3 regions of the Shinella sp. genome follow, and region 3 is predicted to be linked to each of the others. Evidence: riboswitches for the same ligand, from Rfam matches in the RefSeq annotation. Region 3 holds a riboswitch; each other region holds the start of a gene.
What was found. A riboswitch is a leader RNA that binds a small molecule or an ion and turns the genes downstream of it on or off. The one in region 3 is predicted to bind cobalamin.

Region 1: it holds a riboswitch for cobalamin, as region 3 does, so the genes downstream of both, ACT6VE_RS03490 (CbtB domain-containing protein) here and nrdH (glutaredoxin-like protein NrdH) in region 3, are expected to answer to the same signal.
Region 2: it holds a riboswitch for cobalamin, as region 3 does, so the genes downstream of both, bluB (5,6-dimethylbenzimidazole synthase) here and nrdH (glutaredoxin-like protein NrdH) in region 3, are expected to answer to the same signal.

Annotation. Positions count from the first base shown of each region.
Region 1 covers NZ_JBQVPI010000001.1:743,943-754,308, forward strand. Annotated here, with positions in the region: gene ACT6VE_RS03465 (ABC transporter substrate-binding protein) at 1-505, opposite strand, end outside; gene ACT6VE_RS03470 (hypothetical protein) at 1,266-1,409, opposite strand; gene ACT6VE_RS03475 (hypothetical protein) at 1,399-1,611, shown strand; gene ACT6VE_RS03480 (cobyric acid synthase) at 1,655-3,118, shown strand; gene ACT6VE_RS03485 (peptidoglycan-binding domain-containing protein) at 3,266-5,404, shown strand; cobalamin riboswitch at 5,484-5,848, shown strand; gene ACT6VE_RS03490 (CbtB domain-containing protein) at 5,896-6,072, shown strand; gene ACT6VE_RS03495 (CbtA family protein) at 6,085-6,876, shown strand; gene cobU (bifunctional adenosylcobinamide kinase/adenosylcobinamide-phosphate guanylyltransferase) at 6,878-7,402, shown strand; gene cobW (cobalamin biosynthesis protein CobW) at 7,407-8,456, shown strand; gene cobN (cobaltochelatase subunit CobN) at 8,679-10,366, shown strand, end outside.
Region 2 covers NZ_JBQVPI010000001.1:889,568-899,933, reverse strand. Annotated here, with positions in the region: gene ACT6VE_RS04235 (phytanoyl-CoA dioxygenase family protein) at 1-937, opposite strand, end outside; gene ACT6VE_RS04230 (DUF2865 domain-containing protein) at 1,212-2,306, shown strand; gene bluB (5,6-dimethylbenzimidazole synthase) at 2,299-2,991, opposite strand; cobalamin riboswitch at 3,037-3,259, opposite strand; gene ACT6VE_RS04220 (diguanylate cyclase domain-containing protein) at 3,321-4,832, opposite strand; gene ACT6VE_RS04215 (TolB family protein) at 4,956-5,783, opposite strand; gene ACT6VE_RS04210 (NAD+ synthase) at 5,787-7,466, opposite strand; gene ACT6VE_RS04205 (LTA synthase family protein) at 7,869-9,791, shown strand; gene ACT6VE_RS04200 (DUF1003 domain-containing protein) at 9,848-10,366, shown strand, end outside.
Region 3 covers NZ_JBQVPI010000011.1:177,145-187,510, forward strand. Annotated here, with positions in the region: gene ACT6VE_RS20475 (cation-translocating P-type ATPase) at 186-2,987, shown strand; gene nrdF (class 1b ribonucleoside-diphosphate reductase subunit beta) at 3,118-4,107, opposite strand; gene nrdE (class 1b ribonucleoside-diphosphate reductase subunit alpha) at 4,122-6,308, opposite strand; gene nrdI (class Ib ribonucleoside-diphosphate reductase assembly flavoprotein NrdI) at 6,308-6,715, opposite strand; gene nrdH (glutaredoxin-like protein NrdH) at 6,735-6,965, opposite strand; cobalamin riboswitch at 7,214-7,432, opposite strand; gene ACT6VE_RS20500 (flavin reductase) at 7,545-8,168, opposite strand; gene ACT6VE_RS20505 (methionine synthase) at 8,195-9,223, opposite strand; gene ACT6VE_RS20510 (DUF1852 domain-containing protein) at 9,251-10,240, opposite strand.

The sequences.
Region 1 (10,366 bases), on a different contig from region 3:
TGGCGGTCGAGACCTGGCAGTTCCAGCCCGACGGGCAATTGTGCACAGCGCCCTTGGAGGCGTCTTCCGGTGCGGGGAAGAGGTCCGGATGTTTCAGTGCATCCTGCACTGTCTTGATGTCCGGATGTGCGTCGGCGAAGAATTTTGGAACCCACCAGCCTTCGACGCCGCCTTCCGAGAGGAGGGGGGCGAGCTGGATCAGGCGGCCTTCGCCAATGGCCGCGTCAAGCGGCGTGCGCACGGCGTTCACCCACATTTCGGGCGCGACGTCCGGCTCGCCCTTTTCGTTCATGGAGGTGAAGGTCGGCATGGTGTCGCCGGTCACCAGCGTGACGGTGCAGCCATAGCCGTTTTCGAGGATGAGTTTGTCGACATACGCGGCAACGCCGGCAGAGGCCCAGTTCATTTCGGCAATCGAGACTTCACCGCAGTCTGCCGCCTGGGCAGAACCGGCAAAGCCATAAAGGCCGGCAGCGAGGATAGTGGAAGCAAGGAGCTTCTTCATGGATTAAGACCTCCCAGTCTTAGATGCAGCGATCAACCCGGAAGGCAGCGCAGGTTACTGCGTTGTCCCGTCTGCCCGAAAGTTTACGGCAGCCATGAGGATTCGATGCCAGGTGAGGCGAGCCAATCCCCCTGCTGCAACGACGCCGAGCCTTTTTCTGATCCGCCGGCGGAACCCTGTCACCGGCGATGTGTCTTCGTGCGTCACAGGAAGCAGCCTACGGGTTCTCATTGAGAAATCAACCTCCTGCGCGGCAATAGGCGGCAAGTGGCCCTTCGATGGACGGGCGAAATGCTGGAAACCCGGCAACCATACGGTGGAAATTTTGGGCGTTTGCTCGCTTGAGGGCAAATGTCCGTGCGGCCGGTTGAGCGAGGAGAGGGGATGGTCGCTGAAAGCGGACACATCCTGTTTTGAATGCGCCGCTTTTGCCGCCAAAAGTTTTTTCTGAAATTTTTCAAAAAAAATCGCGATTCATCTTTGTTTAAGGTCCCGATAACGGTCCGGTAAGGATGTGCCGCTATTGGTTTTGTCACGGCGGGGGACACCGCCGCCCGCTCCGGAAAGGTATTGCGTACCGGAGTGCCTGGGTTCCGATGTGTATTGTCGGAAACCGCCATGCGTATTTTGGCAAGCCGTGTATCACCGAAAGGGATGCACGGCTTTCGCCGTTTCAGGCCCATGGAACAGCAATAAAAAACGCCGCCTCCCGGAGAGAGGCGACGCTGCATGCGAGCGGACCTGACGTCGCGCTCGAAAGTCAGCCGACGGAGCGCGTACGGATGAAGCCCAGCGGGCCGAGCGGCGCGTCCATGACGACGTTGCGCACGCGGGACTGGTTCTGCGGGGCTACGCCGTTCCAGGCGATCTGTACGAAGTTCGGCTTGCTGAAGATGAACAGCATTGTCTTTGTCCTTGAAACCCGAAGCCACATGCCCCGGCTGTTTGATGAGGTGGATATAGGCGTGCCCGAGGGGAAAGTCACGATCGTTCACGGCGCAGAATGTCGCAAAATGAATAGCAAATCTGCCATGCCTGCATTGCATGGCGCGCTGTTGCGAAAATGCACCTGCCGGCAGCGTCAGATTGGGGCGGAATTGCGGTAAATCAGGGCTTTTCGGCGGCAACCGGGAATGCTAGTTGGGGCACATGACAAGAACGATCATGCTCCAGGGCACCGGCTCGGATGTCGGAAAAACGGTATTGGTGGCAGGGCTCTGCCGTATCGCCGCAAATCGCGGATTGAAGGTCCGTCCCTTCAAGCCGCAGAACATGTCGAACAACGCTGCCGTCTCGGCCGATGGCGGCGAAATCGGCCGGGCGCAGTGGCTGCAATCGCTCGCCGCCCGTGTGCCATCCTCCGTGCACATGAATCCCGTGCTGCTGAAGCCGCAATCCGATGTCGGTAGCCAGATTATCGTGCAGGGCAAGGTGTTCGGGCAGGCGAAGGGGCGGGACTACCAGGCACTGAAACCCAAGCTGATGAGCGCCGTGCTGGAAAGTTTCGAGACGATCTCGGCGGGTGCCGATCTCGTCGTCGTCGAGGGCGCGGGCTCGCCGGCGGAAATCAATCTCCGCGCAGGGGACATCGCCAATATGGGGTTTGCGACGCGCGCCGACGTGCCCGTCGTGCTCGTTGGCGACATCGATCGTGGCGGCGTGATTGCCTCGCTCGTCGGCACCCATGCCATCCTGCCGGACGAAGACTGCCGCATGGTCACCGGCTACATCATCAACAAGTTTCGCGGTGACGTCTCGCTGTTCGACAGCGGGATCACGGAGATTGGCCGCTTTACCGGCTGGCCATGTTTCGGTGTCGTGCCCTGGCTGAAACAGGCGGCGCGCCTGCCGGCGGAAGATTCCGTCGTGCTGGAGCGGCTTGCCAAGGGGGGCGAGGGCGCGCTGAAAGTGGCGGTGCCTGTCCTGCCGCGCATCGCCAATTTCGATGATCTGGATCCGCTCGAGGCCGAGCCGCAGGTGGACCTTGTCTTCGTGCGCCCCGGGGAGCGCATTCCAAACGATGCCGGTTTGGTCGTCCTGCCGGGATCGAAATCCACCATCGCGGATCTGCGCGATTTCCGGGCAGCGGGCTGGGACAAGGATCTCGCCCAGCATATGCGCCGCGGCGGCCGCGTCATCGGCATTTGCGGCGGCTATCAGATGCTGGGCCACCGCGTCACGGACCCGCTCGGCATCGAGGGGAACGAGCGGGAGGTTGAAGGCCTTGGCCTGCTCGCGGTCGAAACGGAGATGGCGCCGGAAAAGACCGTGCGCAACAGCACGGCGCACTCCCTGCAATATGATGTGCCGTTGGATGGCTACGAAATTCATCTCGGCAAGACCACGGGGCCGGATACGATGCGTCCCTCCGTCAGCATCGACGGGCGTGCTGATGGTGCCGTTTCGGCCGATGGCCGGGTGATGGGCACCTACCTGCACGGCCTTCTGTCCAGTGACGCCTACCGGGCAAAGCTGCTTGCCGATTTCGGCATCGAGGGCGGCGGTTTCGATTATCGAAAGAGCGTCGACGAGGCGCTGGATGGTGTCGCGGCGGAACTGGAGGCTGTTCTCGATCCGGTCTGGCTCGATGGCCTTTTGGGCGTCGCTGATTAAACTGCCCTTCTGAAACGTACAGCCATCGGGTTCCTTCGCCACCGGTCTGCCGCACCAAAGTTGCGCCAGAATTCGGTGCGAGGAGTGACGGAAATCCGCCCGGTCATCGGGCTTTAAGCCTTTGCGCGCTCCGAAAGGGTGAGACATATGGGTTCTGGACCTCTCGCACGATCCGTTCTGGTGAGATGCGGCCTTGCAAGCCTCGTCGGGCTGTCGCTTTGCGGCCTGCCGGTGGTCGCCTTTGCCCAGACGACGGGCAAGGAAGCGACGAGTGCGGGAAAACGCTGGGAGGAGGAATTCGCCCTCTGGCAGAAGGTTTCCGGCGGCAGCGACGTCACGCAGTACGAAGGCTACCTGAAGACATATCCGAACGGCACCTTCGCCTCGATGGCGCGCCTGCGCATTGCCGAATTGCAGGCCAGCACCAAGGCCAAGCCGGTAACCGGGAGCTCCGAGCAGGCCGGTGCCAAGGCGAAGGCGGACGAGGCTGCGGCTGCCGAAAAGGCGAAGGCCGAGGAAGCCGAACGTGCAGCCGCCGACGCCAAAAAGGCTGAAGAGGATGCCCAGAAAGCTGCGGAAGCGGAAAAGGCCAAGGTCGATGCGGAAGCGGCACGCCTGAAGGCCGAGGCCGAGGCGAAGCAGGCCGAAGAGGAAGCCCGGAAGGTCGCCGAAGCGGAAAAGGCGAAAGCCGATGCGGAAGCAGCACGCCTGAAGGCGGAGGCCGAGGCGAAGCAGGCCGAAGAGGAAGCCCGCAAGGTTGCCGAAGCGGAGAAGGCGAAAGCCGATGCGGAAGCGGCACGCCTGAAGGCCGAGGCTGAAGCGAAACAGGCCGAAGAGGAAGCGCGTAAGGTCGCCGAAGCGGAGAAAGCAAAGGCTGATGCGGAAGCGGCACGCCTGAAGGCCGAGGCCGAAGCGAAGCAGGCCGAAGAGGAAGCGCGCAAGGTCGCCGAGGCGGAAAAGGCCAAGGCCGAGGCGGAAGCAGCGCGCTTGCAGGCGGAAGCTGAGGCGAAGAAGGCGGAAGAAGAAGCCGTTGCCCGCCAGCTCGCCGAGGAAAAGGCGGCTGCGGAGGAGAAGGCACGGGTGGAGGCTGCCGCTGCTGAGAAGGCACGCGCCGAAGAGGCTGCCCGCCTGAAGGCCGAAGCGGATGAGAGGGAAGCCGCCGCCCGCAAACTCGCCGATGAAAAGTCTGCCGAGGCCGAGCGTCTGAAGGCAGAGGCGGAGGCTGCGGCTGACAAGGCCAAGACGGAAGAGGCTGCCCGGCTGAAGGCTGAGGCTGCGCGTGCGAAAGCCGAAGAGGCTGCCGCTGCGGAAAAGGCGCGTGCCGAAGAGGAGGCCGCCGCCCGTCGCGAGGCCGATGCCAAGCGTGTCGAGGTTGAGAAGGTGGCTGCTGCCGAAAAGGCGCGGATCGAAGAAGAGGCCGCTGCTGCCCGCAAGCTTGCGGAAGAGAAGGCGGCCGAAGTGGAGAAACTGAAGGCCGAAGCCGCCAAGGCTGCGGCGGATGCCGAGGCGAAGGCCACCGAAGCAGCCCGCCTTGCCGACGAGGCGGAAAAACGCGCCGAAGAGGCTGCGGCCGCAAAGAAGCAGGTTGAGGCTGAAGACGCCGTAGCTGCGGCCCGCAAAAATGAAGCGCAGGGTGCCGAGACGAAGGACCGGGGCCTCGCCGTGGAACAGGCCGATGCGGCGAAGCGCGAGGAGGAAACCTTCCGGAAAGCCGTGCTCGACGGTTCGGCAGATGCTTTCCGCGACTATCTCAGGGCATATCCGAATGGCCGGTTCCTCGCGGATGCCCGCGAACGGCTTTCGACGCTTGCCGATGCCGCGCGCCAGGAAACACAGGAAACCAAGCCGAAGCAGGAGACGGCGACCACGGAAACCGAGCGCAAGATTGTCGAGGAGCCGGTCATCGATTCGCGCGAAGCCTATATGGAGCGCTCGACCCGTGTGCAGGCGCAGCGCTGGTTGAGCGTTCTGGGCTTCAATACCTATGGCGCGGACGGCGTGTTCGGTCCGCGTACCCGCTCGGCGATCGCGTCATGGCAGGGCACGTCCGGCTATCGCGCTGACGGCTACCTGTCGCGTGCGCAGTTTCGTGAACTCCGGCAGGCCGCGCAATATGCTCAGGCTCGTCAGAATCGCCAGCGCCAGCAGCGCCAATATCAGCAGCGTCAGTATCAGCAGGACTATGACGTGCTGGAAGGCCCGGTCGATGGCTACTATGAGCGCTATAATGGCGACGACGGCTATTACAACAATGGCGGTGGCATGGTGATCATCCCCGGCTATTGAGTTTGCGACGACCGGACGGCGGTTTCAGCACAGGTGATGCCGCTGCCGGTCGATTGACTTCACGGGACGGGAAGCATAATCATCCGCAGTATTGGATGGTTCCCGGATCCGGAAACGGATCGGGGAGTAAATGGGAATGTGACGCGGTGGACCCAATTAGGGCGCTGCAATCACGGCCGACCCCGCGACTGTAGAGTGGCGAGGAACGTTCATCCGGTGGGAGGGATTTGTGTGGAATGAGGCAATCGTGCTTCGCGCCACACCGAGAAAACCAACCGGAAAAGCCACTGGGTGGCATTGCGATAAGCAAAGGCTCGGACGCCTCTTTTTCTACGAATCGTCCACCTTTCGTGATGCTGATACCCGGGAAGGTGAGAGCGATCCGCAGGCGTGAAAACGCCGGACGCCACGAGCCAGGAGACCTGCCAGCCGATGAGGGCATATCGCCCGACCTGGGGAGGGGCTTCCCCAACGCCTGCACGGAGGTTGTCATGGCTGTTTCCGCTACGTCTACTGTTACCCTTTCCGCAAACGACCGCCTTGTCGCGGGCGTTTTCGCATTGCTGCTCGGTGCCTTCCTCGTTTTCAGCGCCGGCCTGGCCAATTCGGCCGTGCTGCACGATACGGCGCACGACACCCGTCACTCCTACGGCTTTCCCTGCCACTAAGGAGTTTTTGACATGATCGTTCGTTATCTCCTGGCCGCCCTGGTGGCCGGGCTGTTCTCTGGCGTGCTGATGACAGCCGCCCAGGAGGCGCGAGTCGTGCCGCTCATTCTTCACGCAGAAGAATTCGAAGGCGGCGCCGAAGAAACCGCACCGGCAACCGACGGCACGACACCCACCACGGGTGGTGCCGCCACGACGCAGGAGCATTCCTCGCTCGGCGCTGCCATTCTGGACGTCGCGTCGTACCTGTCGCCGGTTTCCGTCGCCTATGCCCATGAGGGCGAGGAGCACGAGGAAGGCGGCATCATGTTCGGCATGAGCCGTTTCTCCGGCACACTTTTGGCCAACCTCGTCACCGGCACCGGTTTTGCGCTTCTGCTGGCGGGCTTCAGCCTGGTTTCAGGACACCCGATCACCGTTGCGAATGGTGCGCTTTGGGGTGCCGCCGGCTGGCTTGCGGTGCATATGCTGCCCGCCATTGGCCTGCCGCCGGAACTTCCGGGTTTCCCGGCCGCGGATCTCGGTCAGCGCCAGACCTGGTGGATTGCGACCGTCCTGCTCTCGGCCGGGGGGCTCTATCTCCTGTTCCTGAAGCAGGGCATCGTCGCCAAGATCGCCGGTATCGTGCTTATCGCGGCGCCGCAGGTCTACGGCGCGCCGCAGCCGAGCGACATTTCCAGCAACGTTCCGGCTGTTCTCGGTGCCGAGTTCGCGGTTGCGGCACTCGCCACGACGCTGTTCTTCTGGATCGTGCTCGGTCTCGCGTTGGGCTTTGCCAACGAGAAAGTCGCCAAGGCTGCCTGATATGACGCAAAAATCGCCCGGGGCCGTCCTGGTTCTGGGCGGTGCGCGTTCCGGAAAATCCGCTTTTGCCGAAAGGCTGGTCGCCGAGACCGGCCTTTCGCGTCACTATATCGCCACCGGCCGCGCCTGGGATGATGAGATGCGGGAGCGCATCGCCAGACACCGGGAAGATCGCGGAAAGGGGTGGGAAACCCACGAAGAGCCGCTTGCACTCGCCGCGCGCATAAAAGATGTGGCGCGTGAGGATCGGGCGGTGCTCATCGATTGCCTGACGCTTTGGGTCACCAACCTGATGCTGGAGGAACGCGACATCGCCGCCGAATTTGCCGGCCTCATCGAGGCCATCGCGGCGGCGCCGGGTCAACTGGTCTTCGTGTCGAATGAGGTCGGTCTCGGCATCGTACCGGAAAACCGCATGGCGCGTGACTTCCGCGACCATGCCGGGCGGCTGCACCAGCTGGTCGCCGCCCTCGTGCCAAATGTTTATTTCGTTGCGGCCGGACTGCCGCTGAAAATGAAGGGTTGAGCCTATGCTGCAACAGAAAATCCCCGCCACCGTCATCACCGGCTTCCTTGGTGCCGGCAAGACGACGCTGATCCGCAACCTGCTGCAGAATGCCGGCGGAAAACGCATCGCGCTGATCATCAACGAGTTCGGCGATCTCGGCGTCGATGGCGACGTGCTGAAGGGCTGCGGCGCGGAAGCCTGCACCGAGGACGACATCATCGAACTCACCAATGGCTGCATCTGCTGCACCGTCGCCGATGATTTCATCCCGACCATGACGAAGCTGCTGGAGCGCGAAAACCGCCCGGACCATATCGTCATCGAGACGTCTGGCCTCGCTTTGCCGCAGCCGCTCATCGCCGCCTTCAACTGGCCGGAAATCAAGACGCAGGTGACGGTCGATGGCGTCATCACAGTGGTCGACAGCGCTGCCGTCGCCGCCGGCCGCTTTGCCGATGACCATGACAAGGTCGATGCGCTGCGTGTCGAGGACGACAACCTCGACCACGAAAGCCCGCTGGAAGAGCTGTTCGAAGACCAGTTGACCGCCGCCGACCTGATCATCCTCAACAAGACGGACCTGATCGATGCCGCCGGCCTTCAGGCCGTGCGTGACGAGGTCACCTCCCGTATCGCCCGCAAACCCACGATGATCGAGGCGAAGAACGGTGAAGTCGCCGCCGCCGTGCTGCTCGGCCTCGGCGTCGGCACGGAAGACGATATCGCCAACCGCAAGTCGCACCACGAACTGGAACATGAGAACGGCGAGGAGCACGACCACGACGAATTCGATAGTTTCGTCGTGGAACTCGGCGCCATCGCCGATCCGGCCGCCTTCACCGAGCGCCTCAAGGGCGTGATCGGCGAACACGACGTGCTACGCGTCAAGGGTTTTGCCGACGTGCCCGGCAAGCCGCTACGCCTGCTCATCCAGGCCGTCGGCAGCCGCATCGATACCTATTTCGAGCGCGCCTGGAGCCCGAGCGAAACCCGCGGCACGCGCCTCGTCGTCATCGGCCTGCACGACATGGACGAGCAAGCCGTGCGCGCCGCCATCGCTGCGGCGGTGTGATTTCGGCATGAGCATGCGTCGATACCCCCCTCTGGCCTGCCGGCCATCTCCCCCACAAGGAGGGAGATCGGCGAAGGGCGAGGCCTGTGCTCGATCAGCATCGTCAGGAATGGGTAAGGCTTCGCGCCATCTGATCTCCCCCCTTGTGGGGGAGATGTCACGAAGTGACAGAGGGGGGTATTCCCTTGTCGCCGCGGTACGCCAGCAAACAGGAGGCGCCGCATGCATCTCCTGCTAGCCCAGAAAGGCACCATCGCCGACGGTAAGGAAGCAATCGACCTAGGCCAGACACCGGGCGATATCCTTTTTCTCTCCGCCGCCGATACCGAACTCGCCTCCATCGCCGCCGCCCACCGGGCGCGTAGTACCGAGACGCGGTTGCGCCTTGCCAGCCTCGCGGCGCTCTCGCATCCGATGTCGGTCGATACCTATATCGAGCGCACGGCCCGTCACGCCAAGCTCATCGTTATCCGTGCCCTCGGCGGCGCCAGCTATTTCCGTTATGTGCTGGAAGCGTTGCTGGCGACGGCGGTTGCCAATGGCATCAAGCTCGTAGCGCTGCCCGGCGACGATCGGCCGGATGAGGGGCTGGCTCCCTTCAATCGCATCGATGACGGGGATCGTCAGAGCCTCTGGACCTATCTGAACGAGGGCGGAGCCGACAATGCGGAGCGCTTCCTCGCCTATGCGGATGCACTGGTCTTCGGCAGAGAGACGCCGGAACCGGCGATGCCGCTGGAAAAGGCTGGCATCTGGTGGCCGGGGAAGGGTGTCGTTGATCTGAAAACGTGGCGAGCGCTGTCCGGAAATGTTGCGATCCCTGCAGGGCTCGAACCCCCGACCGCAGCCATCAGCTTCTACCGCGCGTATGTCCAAAGTGGCGAAACCCGCCCCGTGGAAATGCTGATCGAAGCGCTTGCCGCCGAGGGCGTTCGCGCTTTGCCGATCTTCGTCTCCAGCCTGAAAGAGCCCGTTTCCATGGAAACGGTGCGTGCGGCCTTTGCCGACATTCGGCCCGAGGTCGTGCTGAATGCCACGAGCTTTGCAGTCTCTGCGCCGGGCGCAGGCCGGAAACCCACCGTGCTTGACGAGACGGGCGCGCCTGTCCTGCAAGCGATTTTTTCCGGCTCGTCGCGCGAGGCGTGGGAGGCATCGGGGCAGGGGCTGACGGCGCGGGATCTCGGCATGAACGTTTCGCTGCCGGAGGTGGATGGCCGGGTGCTGTCCCGCGCCGTCTCCTTCAAGGCGGCGGCGCGCTACGACGAGCGCGTCGAGACGAACATCGTCAGCCTCGATCCGGTCGAGGACCGCATCCGCTTCGTCGCAAAACTTGCCGCCGGCTGGGCGCGGCTGCGGCGCGCGATGCCGGCTGACCGCCGCATCGCGATCGTCATGGCGAATTACCCGAACCGTGACGGTCGTCTCGGCAACGGCGTTGGCCTCGACACGCCGGCCGGCACGATTGAAGTGCTGCGTGCCATGGCAGCGGAGGGCTACGCGGTGGCCGACCTGCCGGCCGATGGTGATGCGCTGATCGCGCATCTAATGGCCGGGCCGACCAATGCGGCAAACGACGGTCGTGAAATCCGCGAAACACTTTCCCTGAATCATTACAAAGTGTTCTTCGCCGGGCTTCCCAAGTCGATTCAAGCCGAGATGACAGCCCGCTGGGGTGCGCCGGAAGAAGATCCGTTCGTCACGGGCGACGTATTCGCGCTGCCGCTTGCCCGCTTCGGCGAGACGCTCGTCGGCATCCAGCCGGCGCGTGGCTACAATATCGATCCGAAGGACACCTACCATTCGTCGGATCTCGTGCCGCCGCACGGTTATCTCGCCTTCTACGCCTTCGTGAGGCAGCATTACGGTGCCCATGCCATCGTTCACATGGGCAAACACGGCAATCTCGAATG
Region 2 (10,366 bases), on a different contig from region 3:
TCATGCCGGAGGCGATGAACGGTAGCGACGCGAGGTGCAGGCCGGTGAACGGCAGGAAGGGATTGCGGCGCAGCGAGCCATAGATCTCGATGCGCGTCGTCGTCTTGTAGCTCGGGCTGCGCGCATGAAAACCATGCGTGTCGGCGACGATCAGCGTATTGGCCTTGACGGTCATCTTGACCGGCTGGCCATAGCCGAGCGCTCCAAGCTCATCGGGCATGATGCGCAGCGAGCCACGGGCGGAATAGATGTTTTCGATAGCATCGGGATTTTCGCTGATGCGACGCTCCCAGGCGGTGCGCTGCGGCGTCATCTCGTGCGAGCCAGGCACGTAGGCAAAGGGGCCGTCCTCCTCGTTGACGTCGCGCAGGAAGAGCCAGGCCTTGGCCGTCGGCTGGAACGTATCGCTGTGCAGGGCGGTCTGCGGATCGGTGGAGCCCTTGGCTATGACCGACGGCAGGGCCATCACCACCTGGACGACGAGCAGCGGCTGGCCAGCATGGGAGGACACATAGCGCAGCAGATTGGTGAGCCGCGGGTCATTGCGCGCCGCCTTGAAGCCCGGCAGGCTTTCCAGATCGCTGTCGTCGATGATCGCGCGGCGGGTCACCGTGGCGCCCTGCTTCATGTCGTAGCGCTCGAAATCACGCTCGGCGAGTTCGCGGGTGGCCGCGGCGAAATCCTCGGGGGACAGGAAGTTCTCGATCTTCACGAAGCCGTTCTCGGCATATTGCCGGCGATATTCCGACGCGACCGTTGTTTCCAGCTTGGTCCGGCGCCAGGCGGCCATGCGCATGGCGAGCGAGACGCGCTTTTCGTGCAGGCCCTTCCTGTTCAGCCATTTGCTGCCGATGATGGGGTTGTCGGCAAAGGATTTGGCGCCGGACGCGACCTGAAGCGCGTAGAGAGGACTGAGCAAAACTGACGAAATCCGCATGTGCACCTGCCTGCAAGGGGCCGGCTTCGCGCCTTGAGGGCGACTGCGCGAGAAACGCGCAAACCGGCTGTTGTATGTGCCGAGAGTGCTACACCAAGCCTCGGGGGAGATCAATTACGCGGCCCGGCCTAGAAGCTGAGTTTTAAAATCATGTTTCCCTTGCGCGTTAATCACAAATGCGGGAGCGCGTTGCGCTTCCCCCCCGGTAGCCTATGATAAGGCCTGCATATGCGGTGGGATTGCCGCTCAAACGCACATTCATGGGATCGACGACTTGAAAAGACGCGCCAGTCTTCTTTTTGCCGTTGCTACCGGCCTGCCGTTGTTATTCTTCGGCGGCACGGCGGCCGCGAACGTGTGCGAGCGCATCCAGGCCGAGCTTGCCAACCTGCCACGCGTGTTGGTCGATACGTCGAGCGCCCGCAAATATGCCGGCGCCATCGCGCGCCAGAACATCCAGCTTCGCAAGGCCAAGGGCGACCAGCGCCGCCTCGGCTGCTCTGGCGGCAGCATCATCGTCGTCGGTGGACCGAACGCAGAGGCGTGCGACACGCTGGAATCGGTCATCGGCAAGATGGAGCGCAATCTCCAGATTCTCGACAGGAAGCGCCGCGAATTCTCCGGTGGCACGTCCAACGACGGCAAGCGCAAACGTCTGCTCGCCTCGTTTGAGACGAACGGCTGCAACGACGAAGCAAAAGTGATGCCCGTCGCGGCGACCGAAACGCTGCGCACGCCCGATGAAACACACAGCCTGCCGCTCGGCACCATGCCGGATGGCAGCGGGCGGCTGGAATTGCGCTCGCTTGGCGGCAGCACTGGCCACGGCAACCTGCGCACCGTCTGCGTGCGCACCTGCGACGGCGGCTTCTTCCCGATTTCCTCAGGCGCCACGCCGCTCGATTTTCGGCGTGACCAGCAAGTCTGCAGCATGATGTGCCCGCAGACGGAGACCGAACTCTTCTACCAGTCAATGACGAACGGGCAGGAAACCGACCAGATGACCTCGACGGTCACCGGCCGTCCCTATTACGAGCTGCAGAACGCCTTCTCCTACCGCACGCGTGACCTTTCCAAGCCCGGCGCCTGCGGCTGCAATCTCTCGGCCTATTACCAGGAGATGATCAAGCGCGAGAAGGCGCTGAAGGGCGACCCCGCACAGGCATCGAACGGCGACGACGGTGGCTCGATCACCAGGATCGACACCCTGCCGAAAAAGGCGGAAACAGCGATCAAGACGCCGGTGACGATCGAGGAACGCGACTACGATCCGGCGACCAGCAAGGTGCGCACGGTCGGCCCGGTCTTCCTGCCGGCAAACCAATCCGCCATCGACCTCGGCCGTCCGGCCGATGCTGGCGTCAACTGACGCCGGTTTCCGGCCAACGCTCCTCGAACACCAGTTCTTCCAGCGGCAGGCGCTGCCGCCACCCCTTCACCGCAAGCTCCGGCTCGGCATAGAGTCGATCGACAAAACCGACGCAAAGCCAGGCGACGATCTCGATATGCTCTGGGATGCCGAGGATGTCCCGGACGTCGCTATCGTGAAAGATGCTGACCCAGCCGACGCCCACCCCCTCCGCCCGCGCTGCGAGCCAGAGGTTCTGCACGGCGCAGACCGTGGAATAGACATCCATGCGCGGATTGTGGGTGCGCCCCAGCACCACCGTTCCGCCGCGCGTCGGATCACAGGTCACGCAAATCGAGAGCGGCGCCTTGAGAATGCCTTCGAGCTTCAGGGCGCGATACTGTCCCTGCCGCTCGCCTTCGAACATCGCCGCCGCCTCGGCATTGGCTTTTTGAAATGCGGCATGTACCCGCCGCCGGGTCGTCTCGCTGCGCACCTTGAGAAAATTCCACGGCTGCATGAAGCCGACGGACGGCGCGCTGTGCGCGGCATGCAGCAGACGGCCGACGAGATCGTCCGGCAGTGGATCGGGCAGGAACTGGTCGCGCACGTCGCGGCGCGTTTCGATGGCACGATAGACGGCTTGCCTGTCCTTGCAAGAAAAGGCGCCCGCCTGGACCAGAGGGTCCCACGGTTCTGTTCGCATCGTTTTCTCCCCAACAATGCGTACAACCTGCCGCCGTCCACGCGGTTCGGTCTATCTTGCCAGGCCGGTCTTCTGACTTCGGGTCGCGCGGCAAGCACCTGCCTTCCCGGTTGAACAACCAGTGGCAAAAGCCTGAATCGATTCAAGCTTTTACGGTGCGCGCCATCCCCGTCATAGCGTTGGGCACGTTCCGGGCCTGGGCTTTTCAAGCCCGCACCGGATTCCCGATTCTCCCGCAAAAGCGGGCACCTGACGGGAACGATATGCGCATGACCTGGCGATGCGATCAAGTCTTCCTGCGCCGCAGACCTGCCCGTATGCGGCAAGCGTCAGGCGGCGCGGGCCTCGCCGACATCCGCAATCTCCACGCTGTCGATATCTCCAGCATGGACCGCACGGTTGCGGCCACCGTTCTTGGCTGCATAAAGTGCGGCATCGGCCATGACCATGACGTCGTGCACAGTCTTGCCATGGTGCGGGAACTGGGCGATGCCGGCGCTACCGCCGATCAGGAGAAGCTGTCCGTCATAGGCGATCGGGATCTGCGTATCCAGCACGAGACTGGCGGCAAGCTCCACGAGGTGCTCGCGGCTATGCTCGCCCGTCAGCAGAACGGAAAATTCGTCACCCCCCAGACGGGCGACGCAACCGTACTGGCCGACACGATCAGAGAAACGTCGAGCGACCGCCTGGAGCACCGCATCCCCCGCCGCATGTCCATGTCGGTCGTTGACCGCCTTGAACCGGTCGAGGTCGAGCGCGAGGATCGTGAAGGGCCTGTTTTCGCCCTTCCTGATGGCGCGCGACACTTCCTCGTCAAAGCCGCTACGGTTCTTGAGCCCGGTCAACGGATCGTGCCGCGCCAGGAAGGCGTTCTTCGTCTCGCTGCGCTGGAGCGCCCTGACAAGCGCGGAAAAGCGCAAGGTGACGAAGAGCATAACGCCGGCAAAGACCAGCACGAACAACGCGATCTGCGGCAACGCCGAGCGCCACACGAAGGACCCTGGCATGTTGGGCCGCCAGGAGGTGACCATCGGGTTGTAGGCATCGCCGCCAACCGGCGTCATAAGGAGCCCCTGCTCCTGCGTCACGATCGGCGTGAAACCAAGATCGCGTAGGCCGAGGCGCCGCTCGGTACTCGCAAGCATCTTCTGCGAGACGGGTTTTACGGTGATCAGCAGCGTCGGCTCGAGCCGGCTTGCAGGAATGTAAAGCGTCTTGGGAACAACCGCCTGCACCACGACGATGCTCATCACCCGGTCGATCAAGCGCATGCCGGAAACGTGGATTTCAGGTAACGCCGGTGTCAGCAGGTCCGGGTCCGCCTTGCCACCGGCGACCTGCCAGCCGCCGCGATCGGGCGACAGCGCCTCGCGATAGGCGCGCTCCGCCTTACGGGTTAGATCGCTTACCCAGTGCAACTTTTCACGGGCCTTGCGTTCGGAAACCTTTTCGCCGCGCTGTACGCCGAGCACTTTCTCGCCATCCGGCGAGGTGAAGATCATCCAGGAAAAGCCAAAATCAGACCACATCCAGTCCCGCATCTGATCGCGCACGAAAGTGTCGTCCGGCATGCCGTCCGCCAGTTCGTTGAACGTCTTGTCCCAGAAGGAGAGCTGGCTCTGGTATTGCACGACCTGATCGATCTGGTGGCTGAATTCATTGCGCACCAGCGTGCGCTCGGTCTCGGCGACGAAACTGTCGGCCCGCTCAATCGCATAGTCCAGCACGAGATAGTTGGCGGCTCCAAACAGCAGGACGATCACCAAGGCTGCCGCCCGGATCGCCCAACCTACACCGCGTCGCCGCATCGTGCGGCCCACTTCAGCCTTGCCCGTCATCGTTTCCCTGCCTTCCCCCGCCCTTTCCAGGCATTGTTGAGAGGAGGCTAACTGACAGACGGCAAAATTCGCTTAAACGGGCTGGTGAGCGAAAACTTAACGTGCCCCCACCCGAAATTGGAATCAGGCGACCGGCGCGTAGCGCACGAAGGCGAATTCCGTACCGTCCGGCGACCAGTTCGGCACGTTCATCGTGCCCTGCCCACCGAAAAGCTCGAACAGAATCCGTGCGTTGCTGCCATCCATGTCCATGAGGCGCAGGCGCACGTCGAGATCACGCGGATGATCAAAAACGTCGCCATCATAGGAGAGCACCAGCAGGTTCCTGCCGTCCGGCGAAGGATGCGGGAACCAGTCGCCATAGGGGCTGTCGGTGATGCGCGTCGGCTCGCTGCCGTCCGGGCGCACGCGCCAGATCTGCATGCGGCCGGTGCGGCTGGAGTTGAAATAGATCCATTCTCCATCCGAAGAGTAATCCGGCCCGTCATTGCGGCCTTCGCCGAAGGTCAGACGCCGCTCCTCACCGCCTGCGACCGGAATGGTGTAGATGTCGAAGACATCGCCCCGGATGCCGCAATAGGCGAATGTTTCGCCATCCGGCGACCAGCTGTGCCAATAGGACGGCAGGTTCTGCGTCACCAGCCGCGGCGTTCCGCCCCCGGCCGGCAGCACATAGATCGCCGACTTACCGAACTCGACCTTGTCGCTGATGGCGAGCAGGCGTCCATCCCGGGAAAGCCCGTGGTCGTTGTTGCAAAGGGTCGCAAAGCCCGTATCGATCCGCACCGGCTTGCCGCCATCGAGCGGCAGCCGATAGAGCAAACCATCCCCGTTGATGATCAGGGAACGGCCGTCCCGCGAAAAATTCGGCGCCTCGACCAGTTGCTCCGTCTGCCACACGACACGCGTCTTGCCGGTGACGATGTTGTGGATCTCGACGGAGCTGCGCATAGCCTATCCCCGATCCCGGAACCGGTTGGTAATCGGGTAGCGTCGATCTCGGCCAAAATTCTTCTTGGTGATTTTGACGCCCGGTGCCGATTGCCGGCGCTTGTATTCGGCGATGTAGAGCAGGTGCTCGATGCGGTGCACGGTTGCCGCATCATGGCCACGCGCAACGATTTCCTCCGTGCTCATTTCCAGTTCGACCAGGCATTCGAGGATGTCGTCGAGCACCGGATAGGGCGGCAGCGAATCCTGATCGGTCTGGTTGGGACGCAGTTCCGCAGACGGCGCCTTGTCGATGATATTGTTGGGGATCACCTCGCCCGTCGGGCCGAGGGCACCTGGCGGCACATGCCCGTTGCGCCAGCGCGACAGCGCGTAGACCTGCATCTTGTAGAGGTCCTTGATGGGATTGAAGCCACCGTTCATGTCGCCGTAGAGCGTGGCGTAACCGACCGACATTTCCGACTTGTTGCCGGTGGTGACGACCATCGAGCCGAACTTGTTGGAGATCGCCATGAGGATCGTGCCGCGCGTACGGCTCTGCAGGTTTTCCTCCGTGATGCCCTCTTCCGTGCCTTCGAAGGTTTCCGACAGCGCGGAGAGGAAGCCCGTCACCGGCGCCTCGATCGGCACGATGTCATAACGGCAGCCAAGCAGCTTGGCGCAATCGGCCGCGTCCTTGAAAGAGTCCTTCGAGGTATAGCGGTAGGGCAGCATCACGCAGCGCACCCGCTCCTCGCCCAGCGCATCGACGGCGATCGCCGCGCAGATCGCCGAATCGATGCCGCCGGACAGGCCGAGCACGACATTCTTGAAACCGTTCTTGTTGACGTAGTCGCGGAAGCCGAGCAGGCAGGCGCGGTAATCCGCCTCCTCCTTTTCCGGAATGCGCGACATCGGCCCGCCGTCGCAGACCCAGCCCTCGCCATGCTTCTTCCAGGTGGTGAGCGCGATCGTCTCCTCGAACTGGCTCATCTGGAAAGCGAGCGTCTTGTCGGTATTGAAGGCGAAGCTCGCGCCGTCGAAGACGAGTTCATCCTGGCCGCCGAGCTGGTTGGCATAGAGCAGCGGCAGGCCGGTCTCGATGACCTGCTTCAGCGCCACCTGATGGCGGATGTCGACCTTGCCGCGATAGTAGGGCGAACCGTTCGGCGAGAGCAGGATTTCCGCACCGCTTTCCGCCAGCGTCTCGCAGACGCCGAGATCGCCCCAGATGTCCTCGCAGATCGGAATGCCGAGGCGCACGCCGCGGAAATTCACCGGTCCGGGCATGGCGCCCTGGTCGAAGACGCGCTTTTCGTCGAACTCGCCGTAGTTCGGCAGGTCCACCTTGTCGCGCACGGCGATCACCTTGCCGCCATCGAGCACGGCGACGGCATTGTAGCGGCCCGTCTCGTCCTGCCGCGGGAAGCCGATGATGACGCCGGGGCCGCCGTCTGCCGTGTCGGCAGCGAGATCGTCGATGGCGCGACGGCAGGTGTTCAGGAAAGCGGGCTTCAGCACGAGATCTTCCGGCGGGTAGCCGGAGATGAAGAGTTCCGTGAGAAGCAGAAGGTCGGCGCCTTGCCGGGCGGCATCCTCTCGGGCGGCGCGCGCCTTGGCGAGATTGGCGACGACATCACCAACCGTCGGGTTCAATTGCGCGACGGCGATGCGCAGCGTCGTCTTATCAGCCTGGGAAGTCATGTCTGCGGACCCGTTTCCTTCAGAACAATTCCAACAAAAACGTGCAGCGCTTTTGCGTCCGGAACTGTAAAAAACATAGGGACAGAGCGTTTTCGCGTTTCAGGGAAAGCGGAAAATGCCCTGGTGTCCGATCCTGCTGCCGCGTGCGGCTATCGCTCTCTCGAACGGTCGAGAAGCTCTTTAGAACATCACAAGCGCTTTGGGAATGAACCGTGATGCCGTTTCGCGTCGGCTTCGGCGCAAAACCCTCGTTTTCAGGAGTTCCGCCGGCCATTGCGGCGGTGCAACAGAGGGAACCAAAGCACGGGGAGAACGTTGCAGAAATCGTTCATCTCCTGTTCAAGATGACGTCCGTATGACAGATACACAAAACTTTTATGAAATCTGGAGACGGCCTTGGCCCTGTTCAATTCCACAGCCGTGGCGATCAATAGCACAGAAGGCCTTGCCGTCGAGGCAGGCTTTTTCGCGCGCCATGCCAAGGCGCTCGCCGTACTACGTTCGCTGGCCGTTTCCGGGCTTCTTGCACTCCTGACCGTCACCGTCATCGAATTGATCACGCGTGGCTCGGTCGAGCAGACGTGGATCTATTTCACCAATCCCGAGCAGCCCGCCTGGACCACCGCGGGCGTGTTCTTCCTGCTCTATCTCGCCATCGACGGGCTGATCGGCCGACAGCACAAGGCCGTGCTTCTGGTATCGCCGCTCGTCATGCTGATGGGTGTGATTTCGCAGCAGAAGCAGGTTTTCCTGACCGACCCACTCTACCCGACCGACCTGCTTTTCGGCCGCCAGATCATGGAATTGATGCCGGTGCTGGTGCAGGACCGGCCGTGGACCGCCGTGGGCCTGGCGCTGGCCGTTCTCGCCTCGGTCGTCGGCCTCATCAGCCTCTGGGTCTTCGCCTGGCGCCGTTTCCGGCCGCTGACCAGAAAGGAACGCCTGACGCGGCTTGCCATTGCGCTGCCGCTGCTGGCCGGCTTCGCCTCGATCATGGACTACAACGAATTCTCCTGGGTCCGTGACCGGCTAAAAGTGTTCCCGATCATGTGGGACCAGGCGGAAAACTATCGCCACAACGGCTTCATGATGGCGTTTGCCATCAACCTGCCGATGGCCAACGTACAGGCGCCCTCCGGCTACATGATCGACGCGATCGACAAGATTCCGTCAAAGCCCCTGCCGGTCGGCACCACGCACCGCTCCAAGCCAGACGTCATCGTCGTCATGAGCGAATCGTTGTGGGACCCGACGCGCCTTGAGGGCGTAAAGCTCTCGGCCGATCCGATGCCGGTGATCCGCGAAAACCAGAGCGGCGGCGTCTTCTCGCCGGAGTTCGGCGGCCTGACCGCCAATGTCGAGTTCGAGGCGCTGACCGGCTTTTCCAACGCTTTCCTGCCGACGGGCAGCATTCCCTACCAGCAGTATGTGCGCAAGCCGATCCCGTCGCTCGCCACCTTCTTCCGGGCTGAAGGCTATACCGCGCGCGCCATCCATCCGTTCTCCGGCTGGTTCTGGAACCGTTCGAGCGTCTACAAGGCCTTCGGTTTCCAGACATTCAAGGATGTCGACAAGATGCCGCCGCTCGCAAAACGCGGCAACTTCACCTCGGACGAGGCGCTGACCAAGGAGATCATCCGCCAGGCGGACATGCAGGAAGATCCGTTCTTCTTCTTCACCGTCACGCTGCAGGGCCACGGCCCCTATGACGACGGCCGCTACGCGAAGACCGACATCGACGTCGAAAGCAAGCTGGACGCGCGAGACACCCGCATGCTCGCAAGCTATGCCCAGGGCGTGAAGGAAGCGGACGGCAGCCTGAAGATGCTGATGGACTGGGCGAAGAACCGCGACCGCGAGACGATCATCGTCGTCTTCGGCGACCACCTGCCGCCGCTCAACACGGTCTACCAGAATTCCGGCTACATGCAGGGCATCACCGCCTCGCGCAAGGGCACGCCCGAGCAGATGCAGAAGGAGCATGAAACGCCCCTCGTCATCTGGTCGAACAAGACCGGCGTGGAAAAGGACGTCGGCACGATCAGCCCGGCCTTCCTCTCCTACTTCATCCTCAAGGAAGCCGGCTTCGAGCATCCCTACTACACTGGCTTCCTGGGTGCGGTGCACGACAAGCTGCGCGTCATCGACCGCTACATGCTGATCGACACCAAGGGCAAGGGCACTGCCGGCTGGGCACGCAAGAAGACGATCGACCCGCTGGTGCGCGACTTCCGTTTCCTGCAGCACGACATCATGTTCGGCAAGCAGTATGGCCTGGAACGTTTCTTCAACTCCCATGCGGAGCTGATGGCCGCGGGCTTCTGACAAGCAACCGATCCGCGCTAGGCTAGGGCTCCGATTCCTTTTCCGGAGCCCCGGCCATGAGACCCTTCGACGACGCTGCCCAAATCCTCTTCGGCAAAGCCACCGACGACCTTGACGAAACCGAGCGCGAGGTCCTTCTCCACTCCCGCGAGGGTCGAATCCTGTCGCAAGACAGGAACATTGCCTTCGAAGCCAAACAATCGTTCGGCGACCGAGTGGCCGACGGCATTGCCCGCGTCGGCGGCTCGTGGGGCTTCATCATCGGTTTTTTCGTCTTCCTGATCATCTGGACGGTCGCCAACACGATCCTGCTCGCACGCGACGCCTTCGACCCCTACCCCTTCATCTTCCTGAACCTTGTACTTTCCATGCTCGCAGCAATTCAGGCGCCAATCATCATGATGTCGCAGAACCGGCAGGCCGCCCGCGACCGTTTCGAGGCCTCCAAGGACTACGAGGTCAACCTGAAGGCGGAGATCGAGCTGATGGCGCTGCATCACAAGATCGACACGCATTTCCTCGACGAGATCGCCGCGTTGAAGCTGGAAGTGTTGCGGCTGCATGATGCACTTCGT
Region 3 (10,366 bases):
GCCGCTGACTTCGCGTCGTCACAGGGGGTGATGGTGACCGTCCGGCTGGAAGCAAACCCATAGCACACCTGAATGAAACTGCCGTGTTCAATCTACGCGAGGAATGAGGAGCCTTAGACAACTTTGTTGGCTACAGTGACCACCGCGCAGGGCGTGAGTTAAGCCGGCAGGGCAAGGATAAGCTTTTGAACGAACAAAGTCGGTCTTATTCACTCGATGATTATTCGCTACTGTCAGGCGAAGCTGTAGCGCGAGAGTTGGGCAGCGATGCCGAGAGCGGCCTGAGCAGGTCGGAGGCGGCGAGGCTCCGGACTGAATTTGGCCTCAATGAACTACGGGCGGTATCGCCGATGCCCGCCTGGCGACGCGTACTTGGACAATTTCGGGACCCGCTCGTTTATCTGCTGCTCGGCGCGATCATTGTAGCCCTTTTGGCGTGGTCCATCGAGGGCCGCGAGGGGTTGCCCGTGGACGCGCTAGTCATCGCCATGGTCGTGATGGCCAATGCCGTTCTCGGTTTCGTGCAGGAAGCAAGGGCCGCGAACGCCGTCGCAGCGCTGGCGCGGATGACGGCTGTGACTTCTTCAGTGCTGCGCGACGGGGAGCGAAGGCGCATCCCGAGCGCCGAGCTGGTCCCGGGCGACATCCTGCTGCTTGAAGAAGGCGACGCCGTTGGCGCCGATGGTCGGCTTCTGCTCTCGGCGAGCCTTCGTGTGCAGGAAGCATCGCTCACCGGCGAAAGCGAGGCCGTTTTGAAAGACGCCGCCGCTCTAAATAGCCAGGCCCCGCTCGCCGAGCGGCGCTGCATGGTTTTCAAGGGCACTGCGGTCGTTCAGGGGACCGGTCGCGCCGTCATCACCGCTACCGGCATGCAGACCGAGATGGGCGCTATTGCCACCATGCTCGACGCAACCGTGGAGCAGCAGACACCGCTTCAGAAGGAGGTGGCGCTGATCGGACGCATGCTGGGCATTGCCGTCGTCGTCATCGCCGTCATCGTGGTCGCCACGGTGCTGCTGGTATCTGACATAAAAAGCCCGTCCGACGTCATTACCGTGCTGTTGCTGGGAGTATCGCTGGCAGTCGCGGCGGTTCCGGAAGGTCTTCCGGCCATTCTGTCTCTCGTGTTGGCGCTGGGCGTCCAGCGCATGGCCAAACGCAACGCCGTGGTCAAGACACTCTCGTCGGTGGAGACCCTCGGCTCGGCCTCCGTCATCTGCTCTGACAAGACCGGCACGCTGACGCGCTCCGAGATGACGATCGAGCGGATCATGACGGCGTCGGGCGGCAGCCGCGTTACGGGCGTTGGTTATGCGCCGCTAGGCCGCCTGGAGATCGAGGGCGGCGAAGCGCCCGAAGGAGCGCTTCGCGCCGAGCAGATCGTCGTTCTGAGCGGAGGCAGCCTGGCTGGCAATGCTGCCTTGCGGCAGACTGAAGACGGAGCCTGGGAGATTCAGGGCGATCCAACCGAAGCCGCGTTTCTTGTGGCGGAGCGCAAGCTCGGAGTGGAGGACCGACGCCAGCGACGCTTCGAACGCATCGGTGAGATTCCGTTCAGTTCCGACCGAAAGATGATGTCGACCATCGAGCTCGACCACGAGCATGGCGGCGAACGTATCCTCATCTCTAAGGGCGCGCCCGACGTGTTGATGCAGCACTGCAATCGCATCCGAATTGGCATGGACGTGGCCCCGTTCGACGAGACACAGCGTGCCCGTGCGCACGCCGATGTCGAGCGTCTGTCGGACGAGGCGCTGCGCACTTTGGCGGTCGCCTATCGGCCGCTGGAAGCAGATGAAGACCCGCAATCCAGCGAAACGCTGGAGCACGACCTGATTTTCGTCGGCACTGTTGGCATCATCGACCCGCCGCGCGAGGAAGCGGCGGTCGCGATAGCGCAGGCTCGCCGCGCCGGCATCCGGGTTATGATGATCACCGGCGACCATCCACGCACTGCGGCGCGCATCGCCGCTCTGTTGGGCATTGTAGAGAACGGAACAAAGGCACTGACCGGAGCCGAACTGGACGCCATGGACGATGCGGGTTTCGCGGCTGCGGTACGGGCCACCTCGGTCTATGCCCGTGTGGCGCCCGTCCACAAGCTGCGCATCGTCGATGCGCTTCAGGCAGACGGCAACGTAGTCGCCATGACTGGCGATGGCGTCAACGACGCTCCGGCGCTAAAGGCCGCGGACATCGGCGTTGCCATGGGGATCACCGGCACGGAGGTCACCAAGGAGGCGGCCAAGATGATACTGGCCGACGACAATTTCGCTACCATCGTCGAGGCGGTGCGCGAAGGGCGCGCCATCTTCGACAATATCCGCAAGTTCCTCCGCTATCTGCTGTCGTCCAACATGGGCGAGGTTCTGACCGTGTTCTTGGGCGTCGTCGGAGCTGGCATGATCGGGTTGGGTGACGTTGGCGGCGAGTTGGTGCTGCCGTTGCTGGCCACCCAGATCCTTTGGATCAATCTGGTCACTGATTCCGGCCCCGCGCTTGCGATGGGCATCGACCCGGAAACCGACGATGTGATGGGGCGTCCGCCTCGCAAGGTGAACGAGCGCGCCATCGACGCGCGCATGTGGCGAGGAGTGATCGCAATCGGCCTCGTAATGGCGCTAGCCACGCTTCTCACCATCGATCTTTACCTGCCGGGTGGGCTGATTGAAGGTTCGCAGAGCCTTGATCAGGCTCGAACTGCCGGGTTCACTGTCCTGGTTCTTGCCCAGCTATTCAATTGCTTCAACGCACGTTCTGAGACGACCAGTGCTTTCCGCCATCTGTTTACGAATCGGTGGCTGTGGGCAGCCATTGGACTGTCAGTGCTACTCCAGATTGCGGTCGTCAATTTCGGACCGCTCAACGTGGCGTTCGGGACAGTCCCCCTGCCGCTTGAACAGTGGCTCGTCTGCGTGGCCATCGGCAGCAGCGTCCTTTGGTTCGGCGAGGTCCGCAAATGGGTGCTTCGGCGCTGGGGCAGATGAGACAAGTCACCTACCCAGCCGCACAACACCCGACAAGCCAACAAGAAATCGTCGCCTTGAGCGGAGTCGAACCCTCAACCCCGCTAATTTCTAATTCGATCTCACGAGAACTGCCAGCGAGGTCAGAGACTTAAAAGTCCCAGTCCTCGTCTTCCGTCGCCACCGCCTTGCCGATGACATAGGATGATCCCGAGCCAGAAAAGAAGTCGTGGTTCTCATCGGCATTGGGTGAGAGCGCGGACAGGATTGCCGGGTTGACCTTGCAGGCCTCGGCCGGAAACAAGGCTTCATAACCAAGGTTCATCAACGCCTTGTTGGCATTGTAGTGCAGGAATTTCTTGACGTCCTCCGTCAACCCGACATCATCATACAAGGCTTCGGTGTACGTCGTTTCATTGTCGTAGAGTTCGAGCAGCAGATCGAAGGCGAAATCCTTGATCTCCTGTCGCTTTGCCTCCGGCAGAAGCTCGACGGCGCGCTGAAACTTGTAGCCGATATAGTAGCCATGCACCGCTTCGTCGCGGATGATCAGGCGAATGAGATCGGCGGTGTTGGTGAGCCTTGCCCGGCTGGACCAGTACATCGGGAGATAGAAGCCGGAATAGAACAGGAAGCTTTCGAGGAAGACCGAAGCGATTTTCTTCTTCAGCGGATCGCCGCTATCATACTGCTCCATGATCAGCGCCGACTTGCGCTGCAGGAATTCGTTTTCCTCCGACCAACGATAGGCATCATCGACATCCGACGTCGAGCAAAGCGTTGAGAAGATGGAGGAATAGGAACGCGCGTGCACAGCCTCCATGAACGAGACGTTGGACAGCACGGCCTCCTCATGCTGGGTGACCGCATCCTCCATCAGCCGCACCGCGCCAACACCGTTCTGGATGGTGTCGAGCAAGGTAAGGCCGGTAAAGACCCGGATGGTCAATTGCTGCTCGTTGGCTTTCAACGCCGCCCAAGACGGAATATCGTTGGACAGCGGCACCTTTTCCGGCAGCCAGAAATTGCTGGTCAGACGGTTCCAGACCTCGAGATCCTTGTCGTCGTCGATGCGGTTCCAGTTGATGGCGCGGATGGCGGCTGCGGGTTCCTGGCTTTTAGTTTTCACTTGAATATTCATGTGGCTCACCGGCGTTAGAGTGCGCAGGATACGCAGCCCTGCACTTCCGTGCCGGTCAGCGCCATCTGGCGAAGGCGGATGTAATAGATGGTCTTGATGCCCTTCTTCCAGGCATAGATCTGCGCCCGGTTGATATCGCGGGTCGTCGCCGTATCGCGGAAGAACAGCGTCAGCGATAGTCCCTGATCGACGTGCTGGGTGGCCGCCGCGTAGGTGTCGATGATCTTTTCCGGGCCGATCTCGTAGGCGTCCTGATAGTAGTCGAGATTGTCGTTGGTCATGAAGGCGGCCGGGTAATAGACGCGGCCGATCTTGCCCTCCTTGCGGATCTCGATCTTCGAGACGATCGGGTGGATCGAGGAGGTCGAGTGGTTGATGTAGGAGATCGAGCCTGTCGGCGGCACGGCCTGCAGGTTCTGGTTATAAAGCCCGCCTTGCATGACGGCAGCTTTCAGGTTTGACCAGTCTTGCTGGGTCGGGATGTGGATGCCGGCTTTCTCGAACAGTTCGGTGACGCGCTCGGTCGCGGGCATCCATTCTTGTTCGGTGTATTTGTCGAAGTAGTCACCTGAAGCATATTTCGAGTTCTCGAAACCCTTGAAGCTGTTACCCTTCTCGACCGCCAGCCGGTTCGAGGCGCGGATGGCGTGATAGGTCACGGTGTAGAAATACATGTTGGTGAAGTCGACGCCTTCGTCCGAACCGTAGAAGATGCGCTCGCGGGCGAGATAACCGTGCAAGTTCATCTGGCCGAGGCCAATCGCATGGCTGTCTTCGTTGCCCTTGGCAACCGAAGGCACGGAGGTGATATTGCTCATCTCGGAAACCGCCGTGAGTGCCCGGATCGATGTCTCGATCGTCCTGCCGAAATCGTCTGAATCCATTGCGTTGGCAATATTGAGCGAACCGAGATTGCAGGAAATATCCTTGCCCATGTGATCGTAGGACAGATCGGCCGTGTAAGTGCTGGCGTCGCTGACCTGCAGGATTTCCGAGCAGAGATTGCTCATGGTGATGCGCCCGGCGATCGGATTGGCGCGGTTCACCGTATCCTCGAACATGATATAAGGGTAGCCGCTTTCGAATTGGATTTCGGCGATCACCTGGAAGAACTCGCGTGCCTTGATCTTCTTCTTCTTGATCCTACTGTCGGCGACCATCTCCTCGTATTTTTCCGTAACGGAAATCTCGCTGAAGGCGACGCCATAGACGCGCTCCACGTCATAGGGCGAGAACAGATACATATCCTCGTTGTTCTTGGCGAGTTCGAAGGTGATGTCCGGCACGACGACGCCCAGCGACAGTGTTTTGATGCGGATCTTTTCGTCGGCATTTTCGCGCTTGGTATCGAGGAAGCGCATGATGTCCGGGTGATGAGCGTTGAGATAAACCGCACCTGCGCCCTGACGCGCGCCGAGCTGGTTGGCATAGGAAAAACTGTCTTCTAGAAGCTTCATCACCGGGATGACGCCGGAGGACTGGTTTTCGATCTGCTTGATCGGCGCGCCCGCCTCGCGAAGATTGGTCAGTGACAAGGCAACGCCGCCGCCGCGCTTGGAAAGCTGCAGCGCCGAATTTATCCCGCGGGCGATCGATTCCATATTGTCCTCGATGCGCAGTAGAAAGCACGACACGAGCTCCCCGCGCTGCTTCTTGCCGGCATTGAGGAAGGTCGGCGTGGCCGGCTGAAAACGGCCGGCGATGATCTCGTCGACCATGTTGCGGGCATGCTGTTCATTGCCGCGCGCAAGCGTCAGCGCGACCATGCAGATGCGGTCTTCGTAGCGCTCAAGATAACGCTTTCCGTCGAACGTCTTCAGCGTGTAGCTGGTGTAATATTTGAATGCACCAAGGAAGGTCGGGAAGCGGAACTTCTTGTCATAGGCGTAATCGAACAGGTCGCGGACGAAATTGAAAGAATATTGGTCCAGAACCTCCCGTTCGTAATAACCTTCGGTGACAAGGTAATCGAGTTTCTCCCGCAGGTTATGGAAGAACACGGTGTTCTGGTTGACGTGCTGCAGAAAATACTGCTTGGCCGCCTGCCGATCCCGGTCGAGCTGGATCTTGCCGTCCTCGTCATAGAGGTTCAGCATGGCGTTCAATGCATGGTAATCGAGTGCGGCGTCTGGACCTTTGATCACGGCCTTGCCGCCCGAATGGGCCACGGCCTCGAGCGGAGCCTCGCTTGCATCCCGCATTACAGAATTGCTTGTCGCGTCCAAAATCGTTCCAATCCGTGTTTGACCTGATCGACATCTTCCTGCGTGCCCAGAAGCTCGAACTTGTAGAGAAAAGGCACCTGGCACTTGGCGGATATGATATTGCCGGCGCTGCAAAAGGCTGCGCCGAAATTGGTGTTTCCGGCGGCGATCACGCCGCGGATGTTCTTCCGGTTGTCCGCGTTATTCAAAAAGCGGATCACCTGTTTCGGAACCGCGCCTTTTTGCTCGCCGCCGCCATAGGTCGGGACGATCAGAACGTAAGGGGCATCGGCGTCGAGAAGCTCATCGCTATTGATCGGGATGCGCCGGGCCTCGAGGCCCAGCTTGCCGACAAAACGGCGGGTGTTTTCCGACTTGGTGGAAAAATAGACGAGACCACCCATCACGTTCAGGCCCCTCAAATCAGGCAGCAGCAGACAGACCGCTAATCATGTCCGGACGGAAACCGGCCCAATGCTGCTCACCCGCGATCACCACCGGTACCTGACGATAGCCGAGGCCCTGCACCAGTTCGTAAGCTTCGGCATCAGCTGAAACGTCGACGATCGTGTAGTCGATGCCCTGGCGGTCGAGCGCCCGGGTGGTAGCAGTGCATTGAACGCAGGCGGGCTTGCTGTAAACGGTGATGGTCATGGTCGTCCCCTCGTATGGAATAGGCGTGCGAAAGCATTCGGACATCCGCCGATATCCGGGCAAAAACTGGTTTGAAAGCAGCAAAAGAAAGCCGCCGGTCGCGCTTAAGCGCCCGTCACTCGCGTCGACATGGATAAAAACTCGAACTCATAGGACTTCACCCCGAAGTGGTTCATGCGGACTGTTCGGGGAAGCGCAGGCGCGGAGACATCCCGCACCATTACGCGACCTTCCGGACACCCCGCCCGTGGACGTTTTCGTTTGAGGCAGGTCTCCTGGCTTGCGGGTCATCACATCCATCTCACCTTCCCGAGGCTTTGGGGCCTCAGTGGTTACCGAGCGGATGCTCGTCGCTCACAGTTGCGGGGGCAGCTCCGGCATTGCCTGGCCCATCTTGGACCTGGCGCACCGTATTCCCGTCTTAGCTTCCGACGCGAATCGGAAGAACCTCGAACACTATATATAGTAGATGAGGAGAACTTTTCGTCAACGACTATGAGTGTTGAGCCAAGAAAAGGCTGGGGATTGGGTAGCGCGGTAGTCCCTCCACATTCGGTCAGGCCCTGTAACCCTAGCCTCTTATCGGAACTCGGTGGTCCGACCCTGCACAATAGGCACCAATTTAGCCTTCGTATGAAGGCTCACTGGCGGCCCAGTGTAGACTGCAAGCCTATCTCCGGTCCTCGAGACTGAGCCCTCGTGTGGTCTAGGCATGGAGGTAGGCATGCAATAGAGCAGCGTCGCCCGTTGATCGTTCTGACGGATATCGATGACGCGGCCGAAGAATACGTGATGGGTCGCTTCGTCAACGCTGCTGATGCGGCCGCATTCAAAGCTGACCGAAGCGTTGGCCAGGACAGGTACACCTGTGAGCCCGACTTCCCAATCGCCGACGGAAAAACGGTCTTCCGTCGACGTTTTCCCGCCGAAATGGTCGGAGATGCACTCGTGGCCCGGCATCAATGTATTGACGCAAAAGTGCGCCGCGTTTTCGAAGGCATGAAAACAGGAGCTCGCACGATTGATACAGACGAGAAGTGTCGGCGGTGTGTCGCTAACGCTGCAGACCGCCGAGGCCGTAAAGCCGTAACGCGTGCCGCTAGATATGGTGGTGACGACGTTGACCGCCGAGCCGAGGCGCGACATGCCGTCGCGAAACGTCGCCTTGTCGACAGGGTCGAAGCGGTGATCCACCATAGTCATGCCGGCCTCTGGATACCCAGCCGGCACTAAGCCGTGAGCTCTTTTCGGACGATTTCTGCGCCCGCGCTCAGAGCATTCAGCTTGCCCCGCGCTACCCGGCGCGAGAGAGGCGCCATGCCGCAATTGGTGCAAGGGCAAAGGTTCTCGCCATCGACAAACTGGAGTGCTTTTCGAAGGGTAGCGGCGACCTCCTCTGGGGTTTCAATGATGTCGGATGCTACGTCGATGGCCCCCACCATCACCTTTTTGCCCCGAACAAGTTCGATAAGATCCATTGGGACGTGAGAGTTATGGCATTCCAGCGAGATCATACCGATGCTGGATTTCTGCAATTTGGGGAGCGTCTCCTCATATTGCCGCCACTCGGACCCCAGGGTCTTCTTCCAATCCGTGTTGGCCTTGATGCCGTATCCGTAGCAAATATGGACCGCGGTTTGGCAGTTGAGGCCTTCGATTGCCTTTTCCAAGGTCGCGACGCCCCAATCATTCACCTCGTCGAAGAAGACGTTGAAGGCGGGCTCGTCGAACTGAATTATGTCGACGCCGGCGGCCTCCAGTTCCCGGGCCTCCTGATTGAGGATTTTGGCGAACTCCCAGGCCAGCTTTTCCCGGCTTTTATAGTGGCCGTCGAAAAGCGTATCGATCATGGTCATCGGACCCGGCAGAGCCCATTTGATCGGCTGCTTGGTCTGTTGACGTAGGAATTTGGCATCTTCGACGAATACCGGCTTCTGGCGAGACACGGCACCCACGACCGTCGGCACGCTCGCATCGTAGCGATCGCGGATCCTGACCGTTTCACGCTTTTCAAAGTCGACCCCGTCGAGGTTCTCGATAAAGGTTGTGACGAAATGCTGGCGGGTCTGCTCACCATCACTGACGATATCAATGCCCGCCTGCTGCTGATCGTCCAGCGCAAGCCGCAGCGCATCCTGCTTGCCCGTGAGCAACTCCTCGCCTTGCAGCTTCCAGGGCGACCAGAGCTTTTCAGGTTCTGCAAGCCACGAGGGTTTGGGCAAGCTACCGGCGGTTGACGTGGGCAACAGTTTTTTCATGTTGGGCTACCTTATGTTTTTGGTTCGTCAAAAGGCGTGATTGGCAGACCATTGCTCAAGAACCGTCTTGTACGGCTTGATGAAGTGCTCCTCGGCGAATTTCCCCTGCACCACGGCGAGCCGGCTGCGCTCTTCACGATCGTAGACAATACGCGTCAGCGAATAATCCTGGTGCTTCAGATTTGGCTGATAGCAGGCCCCTGCCGAGGAGTTGGCGTTGTAAATCTCGGGCCGATAAATCTTCTGAAACGTCTCCATCGTGCTGATGGTGCTGATCAGCTCGAGATTGGTGTAATCGTCGAGCAGATCGCCGAGAAAATAGAGGGCAAAAGGCGCGACGCTATTCGGCGGCATGAAGAAGCGAACCTGCAGCCCCATTTTTTTAAAGTAGTAGTCCGTCGCAGACTGTTCATCCTGCTGGTATTCGACGCCCAATACCGGATGCTGGTTTCCAGTCCGACGGTATGTCTTGCTGCTGGAGGCACTCAGGCAGATGACCGGGGATTTGAGAAAGCGCTTTTTGTAAGCATCTGAACTCAGGAAGGATTTGAACAGCTTTCCATGCAGGTCGCCGAAATCATCCGGCGTGGCGAATGCGGGGCGATCCTTGTTGTAAGCCGGCAATACGACGCTGAAGTCGTAATCTCGGACATAGGAGGAAAAATTATTGCCGACGATGCCCTCGATGCGTTCGCCAGTCTGTCTGTCGACGATATTCGTCTTCAGGATTTCGATGAGTGGAAAGGCGTCATTTTTTACACCAGCACCGATCGTCATCTCAACCGAAATGATCTCGAGCTCGACCGCATAGCGATCGCCCTTGGGATTATCCCAATGCGCCAGGGCGTTGAAGCGATTATCGATCATCCTAAGCGCGTTGCGAAGATTCTCCGCCCGGTTGTCGCCTCTCGCCAGGTTTGCGAAATTCGTCGTGGCACGCGTGTTGTCGGAGGGACGATAATCCTCATCGAAGCGAATGCTTTTGATAGAAAATGCGAGATCTTCGTTCGTTGCCATCCGTCTTCCTCAGTTCTCGATATAGAACCAAACCCTGGTTCGTCGTCTTCCAGCCGAGACAATTCTCCGCCCGACTTTCTCAGCCCGCTTCCTTCATATTGTCGATAATCAGGCGCGGTGCGTGCT